Regions from separate parts of the Rothia sp. SD9660Na genome, predicted to be linked through region 2. Evidence: predicted binding sites of a transcription regulator. Region 2 holds the regulator's gene; the other holds the start of a gene.
The links. The regulator LexA, encoded in region 2, represses DNA repair genes until DNA is damaged. The targets are predictions, from matches to a motif close to TCGAACANNTGTTCGA.
Positions count from the first base shown of each region.

Region 1: the regulator LexA is predicted to act here: its motif matches at 5,745-5,760, upstream of uvrA (excinuclease ABC subunit UvrA).

Region 1 is NZ_CP125946.1:1,331,640-1,339,213, reverse strand. Features, by position in the region: gene dld (D-lactate dehydrogenase) at 1-1,512, opposite strand, end outside; gene QM007_RS06490 (bifunctional hydroxymethylpyrimidine kinase/phosphomethylpyrimidine kinase) at 1,627-3,840, opposite strand; gene thiM (hydroxyethylthiazole kinase) at 3,837-4,712, opposite strand; TPP riboswitch at 4,701-4,816, opposite strand; gene QM007_RS06480 (MBL fold metallo-hydrolase) at 4,901-5,620, opposite strand; gene uvrA (excinuclease ABC subunit UvrA) at 5,785-7,574, shown strand, end outside.
Region 2 is NZ_CP125946.1:1,719,892-1,727,465, reverse strand. Features, by position in the region: gene dapF (diaminopimelate epimerase) at 1-717, shown strand, start outside; gene QM007_RS08155 (class I SAM-dependent methyltransferase) at 718-1,434, shown strand; gene QM007_RS08150 (class I SAM-dependent methyltransferase) at 1,336-1,941, opposite strand; gene hflX (GTPase HflX) at 2,029-3,633, shown strand; gene QM007_RS08140 (ATP-dependent DNA helicase) at 3,630-5,666, shown strand; gene lexA (transcriptional repressor LexA) at 5,681-6,397, opposite strand; gene QM007_RS08130 (LysM peptidoglycan-binding domain-containing protein) at 6,616-7,218, shown strand; gene QM007_RS08125 (histidinol-phosphate transaminase) at 7,294-7,574, shown strand, end outside.

The DNA of each region.
Region 1 (7,574 bases), 390 kb from region 2:
CTTGGCGACGTAGTCCTGGTGCATGACGTGGCAGAAGAAGTGGCCGTAGTAGGCGGTAACATCCAGCTGGCTAGCAATTTCAGGGGGCAGTACCTCTAGCCAGTCCCAGTCATCGCGGCGCAGGGCAACATCGATGGGAATGAGTTCGCCCAGCTCCTTGCGCTTCATGCTGGCGTAGCGGGTGGCGGCGCTGGCAGCGCCAAAGCGGTTGAGGTTGGCGCTCTGTGCTTCGTCCGCCGTGCAGATGAAGAAATCGCCCTCGTGCTCGGGCGCCGCAAAGAAGTCCTTGAGCATGGTTTCGGTCGCCTGCTTCTGGGCCTCGCTGACGGTGAGCAGCAGGTGGTGTTCGAAGCGGTCGCGGTAGTCCAGCATACGCTTGGGCAGCTGGCTGGGGACCAGGTCAAAGATACGCTGGGAGACGGTGTCTGCGAAGGTGGGGCCGATACCTGGAACCTTGCCGAAGACCCCGTTAGCCCAGGTCTTGAAGGCAAACATGCGGGTCTGCAGAGCAGAGCTCATGTACTTGAGGAAGACGAAGGTGTCTTTGCCGTACTTTTCTGCCAGGTCGAAGGCGCTACGGCCCATGTACTCACCCGAGATGGGCAGGGGCATGTCGGCTTCGAGGAAGATGCGGCGGATTTCTTCGAGCTCGCGGGGGTTGTGGGTGCCGATGTAGAACATGGCGGGGTTCTTTTCGAGCGGGAAGGTGCGGGTTCGCACGGCAAAGACCATGATTTTGCCAGCGGATCCGGACGCCTCAAACAGGTACTCGGGGTTGGAGTTGTAGCGGGCGGGGGTGGGCTCCATCTTGCGCAGATGGGCCGCGTATTCGGTCTCGCTGGTGTCGGCGGGGGCAGGGGTGACATCGTCCGCCGACCATGCGCCGCGCTGTAGCTTATCGAGGGCAACTTCGGGGTCCTCACCCAGGGAAATGCCCAAGTGGTTAATGAGCTCGACCTTACCTTCTTCGGTGACGCGGGCGTAGATAGCTTCGCGGGTGAAGGCCGGACCTTTACGGATCTGGCTACCACCGGAATTGTTGGCGATGCCGCCGATGACCGAAGCACCGATGGAGGTGGACCCGATAACTGAGTGCGGCTCGCGGTTGTGCGGGGCGAGTTCTTCAGTCAAGTGGGTCAGGGTAGCGCCGGCCAGGGATATAGCCTCACGGGCATCGTTAATCAGGTGCACCTGGTTAATCAGGTGGGTTGAGATGAGTACGATGGGTCGGTCGTAGTCCTGGAAGCCCGGGCCAGACCCGCCGGTTAGACCGGTGTTGGAGGCCTGGGGGATCACCATAAAGTTGTGATCGACGCAAACCTGTAGAGCCTTCCACATCTGCACGAGGGTTGTGGGGCGCAGCACCGCAAAGAGAGGCCCGCCGCCAAAGCGGTAGCCCTTACTGAAGGGGGCTGTTGCGTGCTCTGCGGTGAGCACATGCTCAGCACCAACGATGTCTTTAAAGGCATCGAGGGCTTGCTGATGGGCTCCAGGGTTTGCTTGGGCGGTCATCTCACTTCTTTCTGTCGGTTCGTATCCCTGCCTGCCCCTGGCACTGTCGTGCTTGAGTTAGGGCTTGGACTATGACAGGGCTCATAGACATCATCCGCCCCTGGCTTGGGGCTGTCAAACAGAAAGGGTGCGGCGGTGAGCCTGGTCGAAGAAATGCAGTTCATGGGTGGACGCCTGCTGGTAGGCCTGTGCCGCGAGGGAGCGGACGCGCGGTGGGGCATCTTCGAGAGCTGCCTCCACGTAGCTGAGGGCCTGCTCGACCGAGGCCCTAAAATCTGCTGACCCGTACATGCTTAACCAGGCGGTGTAGGGGTGATCGGGCGTGTTGGAGGCGGCGAGAAGCTCACCGATTTCTGCATAGAGCCAGTAGCAGGGGAGTACGGCCGCGGCAGCGATAGCGTAGTCCTGCACGCCGGCTGAGGCTGTCAGGAAGTCGGTGTAGGCTCGTGTGACCGGGGACGGGCCTGCCGAAACGTAGTCAGAGCCCAGCCAGCTCCCGTGGAGTAGGGACTCTACCGTGATGCATTCTGCTGCCCCGCGCGCCCAGAAAACCTGCTGCTCGGAGGTGGGAGCCTTGGCGCTCAAGAGGGCCAGGGCCCGTGAGTATTCCCGCAGGTAGAGGGCATCTTGATCCTGGTAGAAAGTGAAATCCTCGGCCGGCAGCGTTCCATCGGCTAGCTGGCGGATGAAGGGCAGGGCCGTGATGCGCTCCCAGAGGCCGCCGGTCATTTCCCAGAGGGTAGCCGTGTGTGGGCCAGCTGCCGGAATCAGGGGAGCCGGGGCGGCGGCGTCCGCAAAAGCACCCAGGGGAATCGGGGTGGCATCGGCAGCCGCCGAGCCAGCCCAGAGGTTCCAGAAGTGGTTAACCGGGCCGTGACCGGCTCCCACCTGTAAGCGGCCGCTGGTGGCGATAGCCCCGTGCAGCCAGGCGATGACCCAGGAGAGGGCCTCCTCGAGGCTGTCACCCGCCCCCAGGCGGGTGGCCAGCGCGGACGATAGGGAACAGCCCGTGCCGTGCGTGTTAGCGGTCGCAAGGCGCTGCCTACTAAAGACCGCCTGTACCCCGTCAGCTGTGACCACCGCGTTCCCTGCCTCGGAGCCGGTCAGGTGGCCACTCTTGACGATCACGGCTGCCCCGTACCGGGTAGCAACCCGCTGGGCCATCTGGCAGGCCTCATCCCAGGTGGCCGGTGGCTGCTCCTGGGCTAGAATCGCAAGTTCCGGGGTATTGGGGGTAAGCACAGTAGCACGGCGGGAAAAGCTGCGCAGGGCCTCTTCTGCGGCAGGTTCTAAAAGCCGGTCGCCGCTGGTAGCAATCATCACCGGGTCAAGGACCACAACCTGCTGGGGGTTATCGTCGAGCCAGGTGGTCACCGTATCGATGAGGTCTACCGACCCCAGCATGCCAATTTTTACGGCGTCGATACGCACATCGTCACTCACCGCATCAAGCTGGGCCCGTAAAAAGTCGGTGGGCGGAATCTCAATGGCCCGGACCCCCAGGGTATTTTGGGCGACCAGGGCGGTGATAGCACTCATGCCGTAGCCGCCTGCTGCCGCAATGGATTTGAGGTCAGCTGAAGCACCTGCCCCACCGCTGGGGTCGGTGCCTGCGATAGACAGAATATTGGGGACGGAGCGGGAACTTTGGTAGCCCTTTGCTGTAAAAAGCCCGCGTAACCGAGCAGCGGTTAGCTCCGGCTCAGATGCCCCCATGAGGGCAGAGACCACGCAGATTCCGTTGACCCCGGTGGCAGTAAGTTCGGCCGCGTTATCAAGCTGGATGCCGCCGATGGCTACGCTCGCGATGCCCGCCTCTGCCGCCCGTTGGGCTAGCGCGGTGATACCCGCAATCCCCAGAGCTGGTGCCGCATCGGGCTTGGTGGGTGTTTCAACCAGCGGGCCCAGGCCCACCACATCGGGGAGCCGAACCCCGGTCGCTGTGCACTCTGCGATACAGCTCTCTAGCTGGTCGCGGTTCTCAATCGACAGGCCAATCATCAAATGATCCGGCAGGAGCTGGCGGGCCTGAACATAGGGCATATCGGACTGCCCAATATGCAGGTGCAGGTCCAACGAGAGAGCAAGCTGCACCCGGTCGTTGACGAAAATTGGCACCCGTCCGCCCACGGCGCGGGCCAGAGCCCGGGCCTGAACTTCAAGCTGCTCGTCACTGGCCTGCTTATCGCGAAGCTGCACCACGCTGACCCCGCCCTCGATGGCCCGCAGAACGTGGTTGGTCAGGTGCTCGGCAGGCTGAAAGGACGGGTCTGTGACCAGGTAGAGCGACCAGTCAACGGATGCACGCTCGGTAGGGGATACAGTCATGCCTGCCCACCTGCTTTCAGCTCCCGCAGGCTGACCCGCCCAAGAATCTGCTCAGCACTCAGCTCGGCCAGGGCATCGAGCCAGGCGACCGCGAAGGAGCCGGGCTTAGTGGCATAAAGACTACCGGCAACTGAACCGGCAGCAGCCGTATGGGCGTGAGCGGCAACCACAGCATCGTGGCGGTCTAGACCTGCTGCCAGCGCTGCCCCGGCATAGGCAGCGACCAGGGCTCCTAAGAAGCAACCGGTTCCAATCACCTGCGCCATGGTGGGGTGCCCGCCTTCTACTGCCGTTACCCGGTCGCCGGCGACAATGTAATCAACCACCCCGCTGATAGCAACCGTGGCACCGGTCTGCTGACTGAGCACGCGGGCTGCGGCGAGTACATCCTCGGCCTTATCGGTTGCATCTACCCCGCGTCCGCCCCGACCGCTACCGGCTAATACCCCAATCTCTGAGGCGTTGCCTCGAATCACGGCGGGGGAGAGCTGCATTACCTCCCTGTAGAAGTCGGTGCGGGCTGTGAGCGCGCCAGCTGCAACGGGGTCCAGCACCCAGGGGGTTCCCGCGTCCTTGGCTCCGGCAATGGCCTGTCGCATTCCCTCGTATTGTTCGGCGCTGGGGGTGCCACCGTTGACCAGCACGCCGGTAGCAATCTGAGCAAAATCGTAGGACTCAGCCGGCGTATCGCACATAGCCGGGGCAGCACCCGCCGCCAGCAGGGCGTTGGCGGTAATGTTACTGACCACAGTGTTGGTCAGGCACTGCACCAAAGGCGTGGTATCTCGCATCGCTGTGATTGCTGCAAGGACGGCGGTGCTTGAGTCAGAGGGCGCATCGAGGCGCGCAGAAATATGGGCATGCTCCTGCATGGGTTTCCCTTCGCTAGTTCTAACTAGAGCAGGTTCAGTGGGTGTGTTCTCAGCCCCTGTCCGCCAGTAAAGAATCGGCAGTAGGGGCACCCCAAACCAGTTGTAAGGTTCATGTTAACAAGTAGACCGGTGGGCGACAAGGTATAGCTTCTGTATTACGGCACCACCGGGCTTGCCAGAGGGGGCTCTTACCAGCCCCGCTCCTTCCACTCCGGCAAGTGGGGGCGTTCCTTGCCCAAGGTAGTGGAATCCCCGTGACCCGGTAGCACCAGGGTGTTATCGTCAAAGCAGCCGAAGATGCGCTCAGACACATCGGCAAAGAGCTGCTCAAAGTCCTGGGGAGAGTTGGTCTTGCCCACCCCGCCAGGGAAGAGCGAATCCCCGGTGAACAGCAGAACCCGCTCACCGGCGTCCGCACCTTCATCACCAGGAACCCGCAGGGCCAGGGCAATTGAACCCGGGGTATGCCCGCGCAGAGCAATCACCTCAAGCTCAATGCCGGCTAAGGTCAGGCGCTCGCCGCCCACCAGGTGTTCTTCAACCTCTATGCCTTCCTGCTTAGCGATAGCTTCAGCGTCGGGGGCGCCGCAGTAGGTTGCCGGGTCCCAGGCTTCAACAGCCTCGGGCAGGGCTCGGATGTGGTCCCAGTGGGAATGGGTGGTTACCAGGGCGCGGACGCCAGCCCCCGCCTGGTCGTGCCGGTCGTGGGCAGCAGGGGAGTCGGCGGCGGCAGTCTGCTGGGCGAAGGTGTTGATGGCGGGAAAGTCGTCCGCGGCATCAATCAGCACCTGCCCACCGCTTGCCCGGTGGGTCAGCAGGTAGACGTTGTTTTCCATCTCCGATACCGCAATGGATCGCACGGTCAGGGCGTTGGACTCAAAAATCAGGGTATTGGTTAGGTCACTCATGGCCCCATTCTAGGCACTCACCCCGCCTTTGTACCACGCCCTGCCCGTTTTAAGCCCTCAGAATGAGCAGGATGTGGTACAAACCGGGAGGGGCTAGGCGCTTTCATCGCTCACGCAAACCTTATAGAATATATCTTCGAAACATTCTCTTAGATAGGTGACTCATGGCAGGCTCAGCCACACAACCCACCGGCAACGACCTCACCCATATCCGTGTGCAGGGCGCCCGCGAAAACAACCTCAAAAACGTCGACCTCGACATCCCCCGCGACGCCATGGTCGTCTTCACCGGCCTCTCCGGCTCCGGCAAATCCTCCCTGGCCTTCGACACCATCTTCGCAGAAGGCCAGCGCCGCTACGTCGAATCCCTCTCCTCCTACGCCCGCATGTTCCTGGGCCAGGTCGACAAACCCGACGTAGACTTCATCGAGGGCCTTTCACCGGCCGTCTCCATCGACCAGAAATCTACCTCCAAGAACCCGCGCTCAACCGTCGGCACCATCACCGAAATCTACGACTACATGCGCCTGCTCTGGGCGCGCGTGGGCCACCCCCACTGCCCCGAATGCGGCGAGGAAATCTCCAAGCAGTCCCCTCAGCAAATCGTTGACACCCTCATGGACTACCCCGAGAAAACCCGCCTGCAGGTGCTCGCCCCCGTTGTCTCAGCCCGCAAGGGCGAGTTCGTCGACCTCTTCAAAGAACTCTCCACCGCCGGCTACGCCCGTGCCCGCGTGGACGGCGAGGTCATCCAGCTCACCGACCCGCCCAAACTCGAAAAGCAGTACAAGCACACCATCGAGGTCGTCGTTGACCGCATCGCCACCAAGGAGAGCGTCCACCAGCGCCTGACCGACTCCGTCGAAACCGCGCTGGGGCTCGCCGACGGCAAGGTTCTCATCGACTTCGTGGACGAGGACGTCGACGCACCAGGCCGCACCCGCTCCTTCAGCGAAAACTTAGCCTGCCCCAACGGCCACCCCCTAGCCGTCACCGAGGTAGAGCCCCGTGCCTTCTCCTTCAACTCACCCTTCGGCGCTTGCGCCGCCTGCGATGGCATCGGCTCCACCCTTGAAGTAGACACCGACCTAATCGTGCCCAACCCCGACCTCTCCCTGGCCGAGGGCGCCGTCGCCCCCTGGGCCACCGGCAAGGCCACCAGCGAATACTGGCTGCGCCTGCTCGCCGGTCTTGCCGACGAACTCGACTTCGACCTTGCCACCCCCTTCAAAGACCTTCCCGCCAAGGTCAAAAAAGCTATCCTGAACGGCAAAGACTACAAGGTCACCGTCGCCTACAAAAACCGCTTCGGCCGCGAACGCCGCTACACCTCCGGCTTCGAGGGCGCCAGCGCCTACATCAAACGCAAGTACGAAGAAACCGAATCAGACTGGTCAAAAGACCGCTACGAACAGTACATGCGCAAGGTCGCCTGCACCTCCTGCAACGGCGCCCGCCTCAACCCCACCATCCTGGCCGTCACCGTCGGCGGCAAGTCGATTGCCGACGTCACCGACATGCCTATGCGCGAAGCCCTCACCTTCATGCGCTCGCTGACCCTGAGTGAGCGCGAGGCTAAGATTGCTGAGCTGGTGCTCAAAGAAATTGATGCCCGTCTGCAGTTCCTGCTCGATGTGGGCCTGGACTACCTGAACCTGGCTCGCTCGGCGGGTACCCTCTCGGGCGGTGAGGCCCAGCGTATTCGCCTGGCAACCCAGATTGGCTCCGGCCTGGTGGGCGTGCTCTACGTGCTGGACGAGCCCTCCATCGGCCTGCACCAGCGCGATAACCGCCGCCTGATTGAAACCCTCACCAAGCTGCGCGACATGGGCAACACCCTGATCGTGGTGGAACACGACGAAGACACCATGAAGGAAGCCGACTGGATCGTAGACGTTGGCCCCGGCGCTGGCGAGCACGGCGGGCAGATTGTGCACTCGGGTACCTTCGCCGA
Region 2 (7,574 bases):
CCCGAAGCTATCTGGTTCATGGACTACCGCAACGGCGACGGCTCGATCGCCGAGATGTGCGGCAATGGCGTGCGCGCTTTTGTGGACTACCTGTTGACCGAAAAACTGGTTGAGCTCGAAGAGGGCGGACGCCTGCTCATCGCCACCCGCGCCGGTATCAAGGCCGTGGGCCGTACCGAAGACGGCTACGCCATCGACATGGGCCCCTGGGGCTTCATCAATGGTGACATGGCCCGCGATAACGGCACCGACGCTCAGGTGACCGCCAAGGGCCTGCGCACTCCCCGCGGGGCCCTGTCCATCACCATGGGCAACCCCCATACCGTCGTCATGCTGGGCACCGACGGCAAGCTCGACGGCCTCAACCTGCACGAAGCCCCCAAGGTTTCCCCCAACCCACCTGAAGGCACCAACGTAGAGTTCGTCGTCCCGGAAGAAATCTCAGCAGAGGACGGCGACCCCGCCACCGAAAACATCGGTTCAATTCGCATGCGCGTGCACGAACGCGGCGTCGGCGAAACCCTCTCCTGCGGTACCGGCGCTTGCGCCGCCGCTGCCGCTACCCGTTTCTGGGGTGGCGAGGACGCCCCCGACGAGTGGTTGGTTCGCGTACCCGGTGGAACCCTCGCCGTCACCTTCGTACTGGGCCCCGACAACCTTGAACACGTCGTCCTGGCAGGGCCGGCCGCCATGACCGGTAAGGTTCTGCTGGGCTAAATGGCTGACAACGTAGAAAACAACCGGGAACTCTGGAACGAGATTTACTCAGAGCGGGAACAGATGTGGTCGGGCAAGCCCAACGCCTCACTCGTTACCCTCATCGGCGACCGCGCCCCCGGCACCGTCCTTGACCTTGGTTGCGGCGAAGGCGGGGATGTGCTCTGGCTAGCAGCCCGAGGCTGGCAGGCTACCGGCATCGATATTTCGGACGTCGCGGTAGGGCGCGCTCGCGCCCGCGCGGCAGCCGAGGGGTTGGAGGCCAGCTTTATCGACGCTGATCTCACCGACTGGTCTACCGACCAGCGTTTTGACCTGATTGTCACTAGCTTCTTGCAGTCCTACGCTGACTTTGACCGCCTGCCCCTGCTTGCAGCGGCCCTGGACCTGCTGAAACCCGGTGGAGAGCTTATCTCGGTGGCGCACGCAGGTGCGCCCTCCTTTGCAGACCCCGAGGACGCCCGCAAGCACAGGGCTCGAATGGTGAAGGCTGCCGAAGAGGCACGAGCCCTCACCCACAGCCGCGACGATATTGAGATTGTGCTGGCTGAAGAGTGGGCTCGGGATATCACCTCACCCGAGGGCGAACCCGCAACCATACCCGATGCGGTGATGGTGCTACGCCGGGCGGTGCACCTCAAGAATTCGGAAACCCTTCGAGGTAGCGTAGCGGGCTACCTCCAGCTCGGGGAACTCAGCGGCCAACCACTTCTGTAGAGAGTCTGAGCCCAGGTTTTTCTGAACGACCAGGTAGGCGGTACCGCCGGGAGTAAGACGGGGCAGCCAGGTGTGCATGATACCGTGTAGCACGTCCTTACCTACGCGAATGGGCGGGTTAGACCAGATGGTGTCAAAGGTCAGCGACTCATCGAGTGCATCGGGGGCTGAGACCGTCACGTTGGTCAGGCCCAGGCGTTCAGCGTTCATTTCGGTAAGCTTGGCAGAGCGGGAGTTCACCTCGACCCCGTAGACCTCAGCATCAGGCGCTGCCATAGCCAGGGTCAGGGTAATTGGGCCCCAACCGCACCCGATATCGAGCATGCGCACCCCCTGCGGAGCGGGGGCCTCATCCAGGAGAATACGGGTTCCCTTATCAACCCCACCCGGGCTAAAGATGCCGGAAGCGGTCAGAACCTGCACCCGGCGTCCGCCCAGCTCAACAGTTACGGGCTGGGGTGAGAAATCTCCGGTGGGGTTTTCAGAAAAATAGTGCGCGCTACTCATAGACGTTCATTCTACGCTAAGCCCCTGCCCTTACCGCCCCGGAAAAGCTAGAATAGAAGGACGCCTCAAACCACCTCGAAAGGTACTATGACCGAGACTTCAAACCCCAGCAATGACCCTAAACTTCCCTCAGATGAACAGCTGAGACTCACGGTAGACCGCGTGCTGGGGCGGGCAGCGGGCAACGGTAGTGTGCTCGATGAAAGGGCCCGCGAACTCTCAGATAACCAGCGTGAACACTCTGAATACGACGGCGACCAGGTAGATCTTGAAGAGCGTCGAGCGCTGCGCCGTGTAGCGGGCCTCTCCACCGAGCTTGATGACGTTACCGAGGTCGAATACCGCCAGCTGCGCCTAGAGCGCGTTGTACTGGCAGGCGTCTGGTCAGAGGGCACTCTGGAAGAAGCTGAGAATTCCCTGCGTGAGCTGGCGGCACTGGCTGAGACTGCCGGTTCAGAGGTTCTGGACGGTCTGGTGCAGCGTCGTCTGAAGCCAGACCCGGGCACCTACCTGGGCTCCGGCAAGGTGCTGGAACTCAAAGATATCGTTGAGGCGTCCGGCGCCGATACCGTGATTGTGGATGCTGAACTGGCCCCCTCCCAGCGCCGTGCTATTGAAGATATCGTCAAGGTCAAGGTCATTGACCGCACCGCCCTGATTCTTGATATCTTCGCCCAGCACGCTAAGTCGCGTGAAGGTAAGGCCCAGGTTGAGCTGGCCCAGCTCGAATACATGCTGCCGCGTCTGCGCGGTTGGGGTGCCTCCCTGTCCCGTCAGGCCGGTGGCCGTGCCGCCGGTGGTGAAGGCATCGGTTCCCGCGGCCCCGGTGAAACCAAGATTGAAATGGACCGCCGCCGTCTGCGCGCCCGCATGGCCAAGCTCAAGCGAGAGATTGCGGCCATGGCTCCTGCACGCGAGACCAAGCGTCTGAACCGCAAGCGTAACCGGGTGCCGTCCGTTGCGATTGCCGGTTATACCAACGCCGGTAAGTCCTCCCTGCTCAACCGCCTCACCGACGCCGGCGTGCTGGTTGAAAACGCCCTCTTCGCGACCCTGGACCCCACCGTGCGTAAGGCCCAGACTCCGGACGGCGTGGGCTACACCCTCTCTGACACCGTCGGCTTTGTGCGCGCCCTGCCCACCCAGCTGGTGGAGGCCTTCCGCTCCACCCTTGAGGAAGTTGCCGACGCTGATGTGATCGTTCACGTTGTGGATGTCTCCCACCCCGACCCCGAGGGGCAGGTCCATTCTGTCCGCCAGGTGATCACCGAGGTTGATGCCCAGAACATCCCTGAAATCATCGTGCTCAACAAGGCAGATGCGGCTGACCCCTTCGTCATTGAGCGCCTGCGGCAGAAAGAACCCAACCACGTTGTGGTCTCAGCCCGTACCGGTGAGGGAATTGAGGAGCTACAGCAGAAGATTGCGGACACCATTCCCCGCCCCTCCATTGAACTCAACCTGCTGGTACCCTTCTCAGCAGGTGGCGTGGTATCCCGTCTGCACGAGTGGGACGCCGAGATTCTGCGCACTGCCTTTGTGCAAGACGGCACCTACGTTCAGGCACTAGTGCGCGAAGAAGTTGCCTCTGACCTTACTGAGTACGTGCTCGAAGAAGACCTTCTTGAAGTACTGCAACCTGAAATCGACGAAGCTATCGCCTCAGGGGCGGTTGAAACTCAGCGCGCATGAACGAACACGTCACCGCACCCACCGGGCAGGAGCTAGAGACCCTGCCCGGAGCCAAGCCCGTCCTACAGCTCCTCGACACCGTCGTGGAGCGCTCCGGCGGCCAGAAGCGCGACGGCCAGCGGACCATGGCAGCCCACGTAGCCCGCGCTCTCGACACCGAAAAACACCTGCTGGTGCAGGCTGGCACCGGTACCGGTAAGTCCCTGGGCTACTTAGTACCCGCCATTCATGCTGCCCAAACAGCAGAAAAACCTATCGTGGTAGCTACCGCAACGCTGGCCCTGCAATCGCAGATTGTCAACCGCGATATTCCGCGCCTGCTGGAATCCCTGGGCGATGAACCCGAGCATGAAACCGACGTCGCTATTCTCAAGGGCCGCAACAACTACGTCTGCCTGCATAAGCTCGAAGGCGGCTACCCCGAGGACGACGGCGATGCCCTTTTCGATATGGATGCCGCTACCGGTTCCACCGGCCCCGCCGGAAAACTGGGGGAGGAGGTTGTGCGCCTTCGCGAATGGGCGCAGACCACCGACACCGGCGACCGCGACGAGTTGCTGCCAGGCGTGAGCGATAAGGCATGGCGGCAGGTAGCCGTCACCGCCTCAGAATGCCTGGGCAAAAAATGCCCCCTGGTTGAAGAGTGTTTCAGCGAGATGGCTCGAACCAGGGCTACTGAATCAGATATCGTCATTACCAACCACGCCTTGCTGGCGATTAATGCCTTTGAGGGCGCTGCGGTGCTGCCCGACCACGACATCGCCATCATCGACGAGGCCCACGAACTGGCTGATCGCGTCACCGGCGCTGTCACCGGGGCACTCTCGCCGGCCGCTATTACCAAGGTCGCCCGCAGTCTCAAACGGCATACGGACGCCGACCACAAGGCATTAGAACAGGCAGCGCTCGCTCTTGACGATTCTCTCAACGGGGTGCCCGCCGAGATGATGCCCAAGGGCTTGCCTGACCGGGTTGCCGCTGCCATGGAACGCGTGCGTGATGCAGCGCGTCAGGCCCTCACCGATACGAAGAGTGGCGACAAGGACGGCGACGCCGGACGTCAGATGGCCCGGGCGGCTCTGACCGAAGTACACGAAACCTCCGAGAAAATGCTGACCGCTGACCCTCTGTATCAGGTGATTTGGGTGTCTCGTACCGGTTCCTGGGAACCTGGCAAGGGCTATGTCGCTGCTGCCGATGACGACCCTGCCACCTTGAATATCGCCCCTATCTCGGTCGCTGGTTACCTGCGCGAGGGTCTTTTCGAAAACCGTACCGTGGTGCTCACCTCCGCAACACTGACAGTGGGAGAAAGTTTTGATGCCGCCGCTGGTGCCCTGGGGCTGATGGGTAAGGACTCTCCGCGCTGGGACGGTATCGACGTGGGCTCACCCTTCAACTACCCCAAGCAGGGAGTTCTTTATCTGGCGTCTGACCTGCCCAAACCCGGGCGGGGAGTCTCGTTGGAACAGCTGGACCGGATTGTGGAACTGGTGACGGCTTCGGGCGGCGGTGCACTGGGGCTCTTTTCCTCAAAACGCGGGGCAGAACTAGCTGCCGAGTATGTACGGGAACGAACCGACCTCAATATTCTTCTGCAGGGGGAGTCTTCCTTGCGTGCCCTGGTTAAAGAGTTCACCGACGATACCGATTCTTGCCTTTTTGGCACCATGAGCCTCTGGCAGGGCGTGGATGTACCCGGGGATTCCTGCCGCCTGGTCATGATGGACCGTATTCCCTTCCCCCGCCCTGATGATCCGCTGTCGCAGGCCCGTACCCGGGCGGTAGCAGCTGCCGGGGGCAATGGCTTTATGGCTGTGTCTGCCTACCACGCAGCGGTCCGTATGGCTCAGGGGGCAGGGCGTCTAGTGAGGTCTGTGGGTGATAGGGGAGTTGTGGCCGTCCTTGACTCCCGCATCGCTACTCAGCGCTACGGCTCCTACCTGGTGAAGTCCCTTCCGCCCTTCTGGACTACTACCCGCAAGGACGTCGTGCTGGGGGCGCTCGAGCGCCTCAAGCAGTCAATCGACTAGTTAGAGGCTAGGTCTTAGAGACTGCGCAGTACGGAGACGACCTTACCCATGATGGTGGCTTTATCGCCCAGAATGGGCTCGTACTGGGTGTTCTGGGGCAGCAACCAGGTGTGACCATCGCGCTGGCGGAAGGTCTTCACTGTGGCCTCGTCGTCGAGCAGAGCCGCGACGATGTCACCGTTCTGGGCGGTGTTCTGGGCACGCACTACCACCCAGTCGCCATCGCAAATCGCAGCATCGACCATGGAGTCCCCCTTGACGCGCAGCATAAAGAGGTCGCCCTGACCTACGAGCTGGCGGGGGAGCGTCATGACGTCTTCAATTGCCTGCTCAGCGGCAATGGGCGAGCCCGCAGCAATACGGCCCACCAGGGGAACGGTAGCGAGGTTATCGTCGGTCTGCGCGAAGGTGGGCACAATCGGCAGGGCGATGACGCTGGTTTCAGGCTTTGCTTCTTCGGGGGAGGTCTCGCCGGTGAGAACTTCAATAGCGCGAGGACGCTTGGGATCGCGCCTAATATAGCCCATCTCTTCGAGGCGAGAGAGCTGGTGGGTAACAGATGAGAGTGAAGCGAGACCTACAAGGTCGCCGATCTCACGCATAGACGGCGGGTAGCCGTACTCATCAATAGCGCTTGAAATGGCGCTCAAAATTTTTTTCTGGCGGGCAGTGAGGGGGCGAGAGCCCTTGTGGGGCGGGCTTGCCGGAGTCTGCGGAGTTCGTTCGCTCACGGTATCTCGTCTCTGTTGGTTCTTAAAATGTCAGCCACCCGGTGTTCACTATCAAGTGGTCTTCTAAGACTATGCCAAGCAAACAGGTTATTCAAACATTTGTTCTAATTTTTCTCGACTATGTTCGATTTTTCTGATAGAACATAGATACGAAGAAATTTTAGAACAAAGATTCGACTTTTGGTTGAATGTTTGAGCGTGAATCAGGAGAAAGACTTATGAGCACCATCGCCTTGCCCGAGTTTATGGCTCGTACTTCTTTGAAGAAGCCCCTTGATCAGGCTGCTACTTTTACCGTCCGCCAGCACCCGCAGGTACCCGCATCAGCCGGGGCACTGCGACAACCCCAGTACCGTATTCGTTTTGCGGCACCTGTGCCTGCTCGCCCTGAACCTGTAGCTTCCTTGCGGAATCTGCCTTCCCGCCCTGCTGTTTCTGGCTCGGCGCAGCAACCTAGTGCAGTAGTAGAACCACCCCAGAGTGCGAAGAAGGAGCGCCAGAAAATCCATCTGACCCGCCGGGGGCGCCTGGTTTTTAGGGGCCTGCCTCTACTCACTCTCGTGGCTCTTGTGGTTCTCGGTGCTTTGACTTTCCTTGCACCCGGCGAAGCTAAGAGTGCCACTGTCGAACCTGTTGTTCCGGTTAGCCAAACGGTCACCGTTGTGCACGGCGATACTCTCTGGACCATCGCAGCAGATGTGGCACCCGGTGAAGACAATCGAGACGTCATCAATCGCATCATGCAGATTAACGACCTCACCAGCGCACAGCTGGTTCCCGGTCAGGTTCTTGAGGTACCTGTCTACACTCGGTCACAATAAGAAAAAGAGCGGTGCCCTATGCCAGACTGCGAAACAAGAATGCAGCGTACGGGGCTAGGTCGCTACACTAGGGGAGTGACCGAAACTACCACAGCACTCGAAACCCTGCCCCTGCGCGAAGATTTGCGGGGCCGTTCACCGTACGGCGCACCTATGATTGATGTTCCGGTAACCCTCAACGTTAACGAGAACACCCACCCCATGCCGCAAGAAGTCATCGAGGCCATTAAGCGCGATGTGGCCGAGGCTGCCGCAACCCTCAACCGCTACCCCGACCGCGAGTTCGATACCCTCAGGGCGGAGCTAGCAGACTACCTGGGGCACGGTCTGACTCCCGAGAACATCTGGGCAGCCAA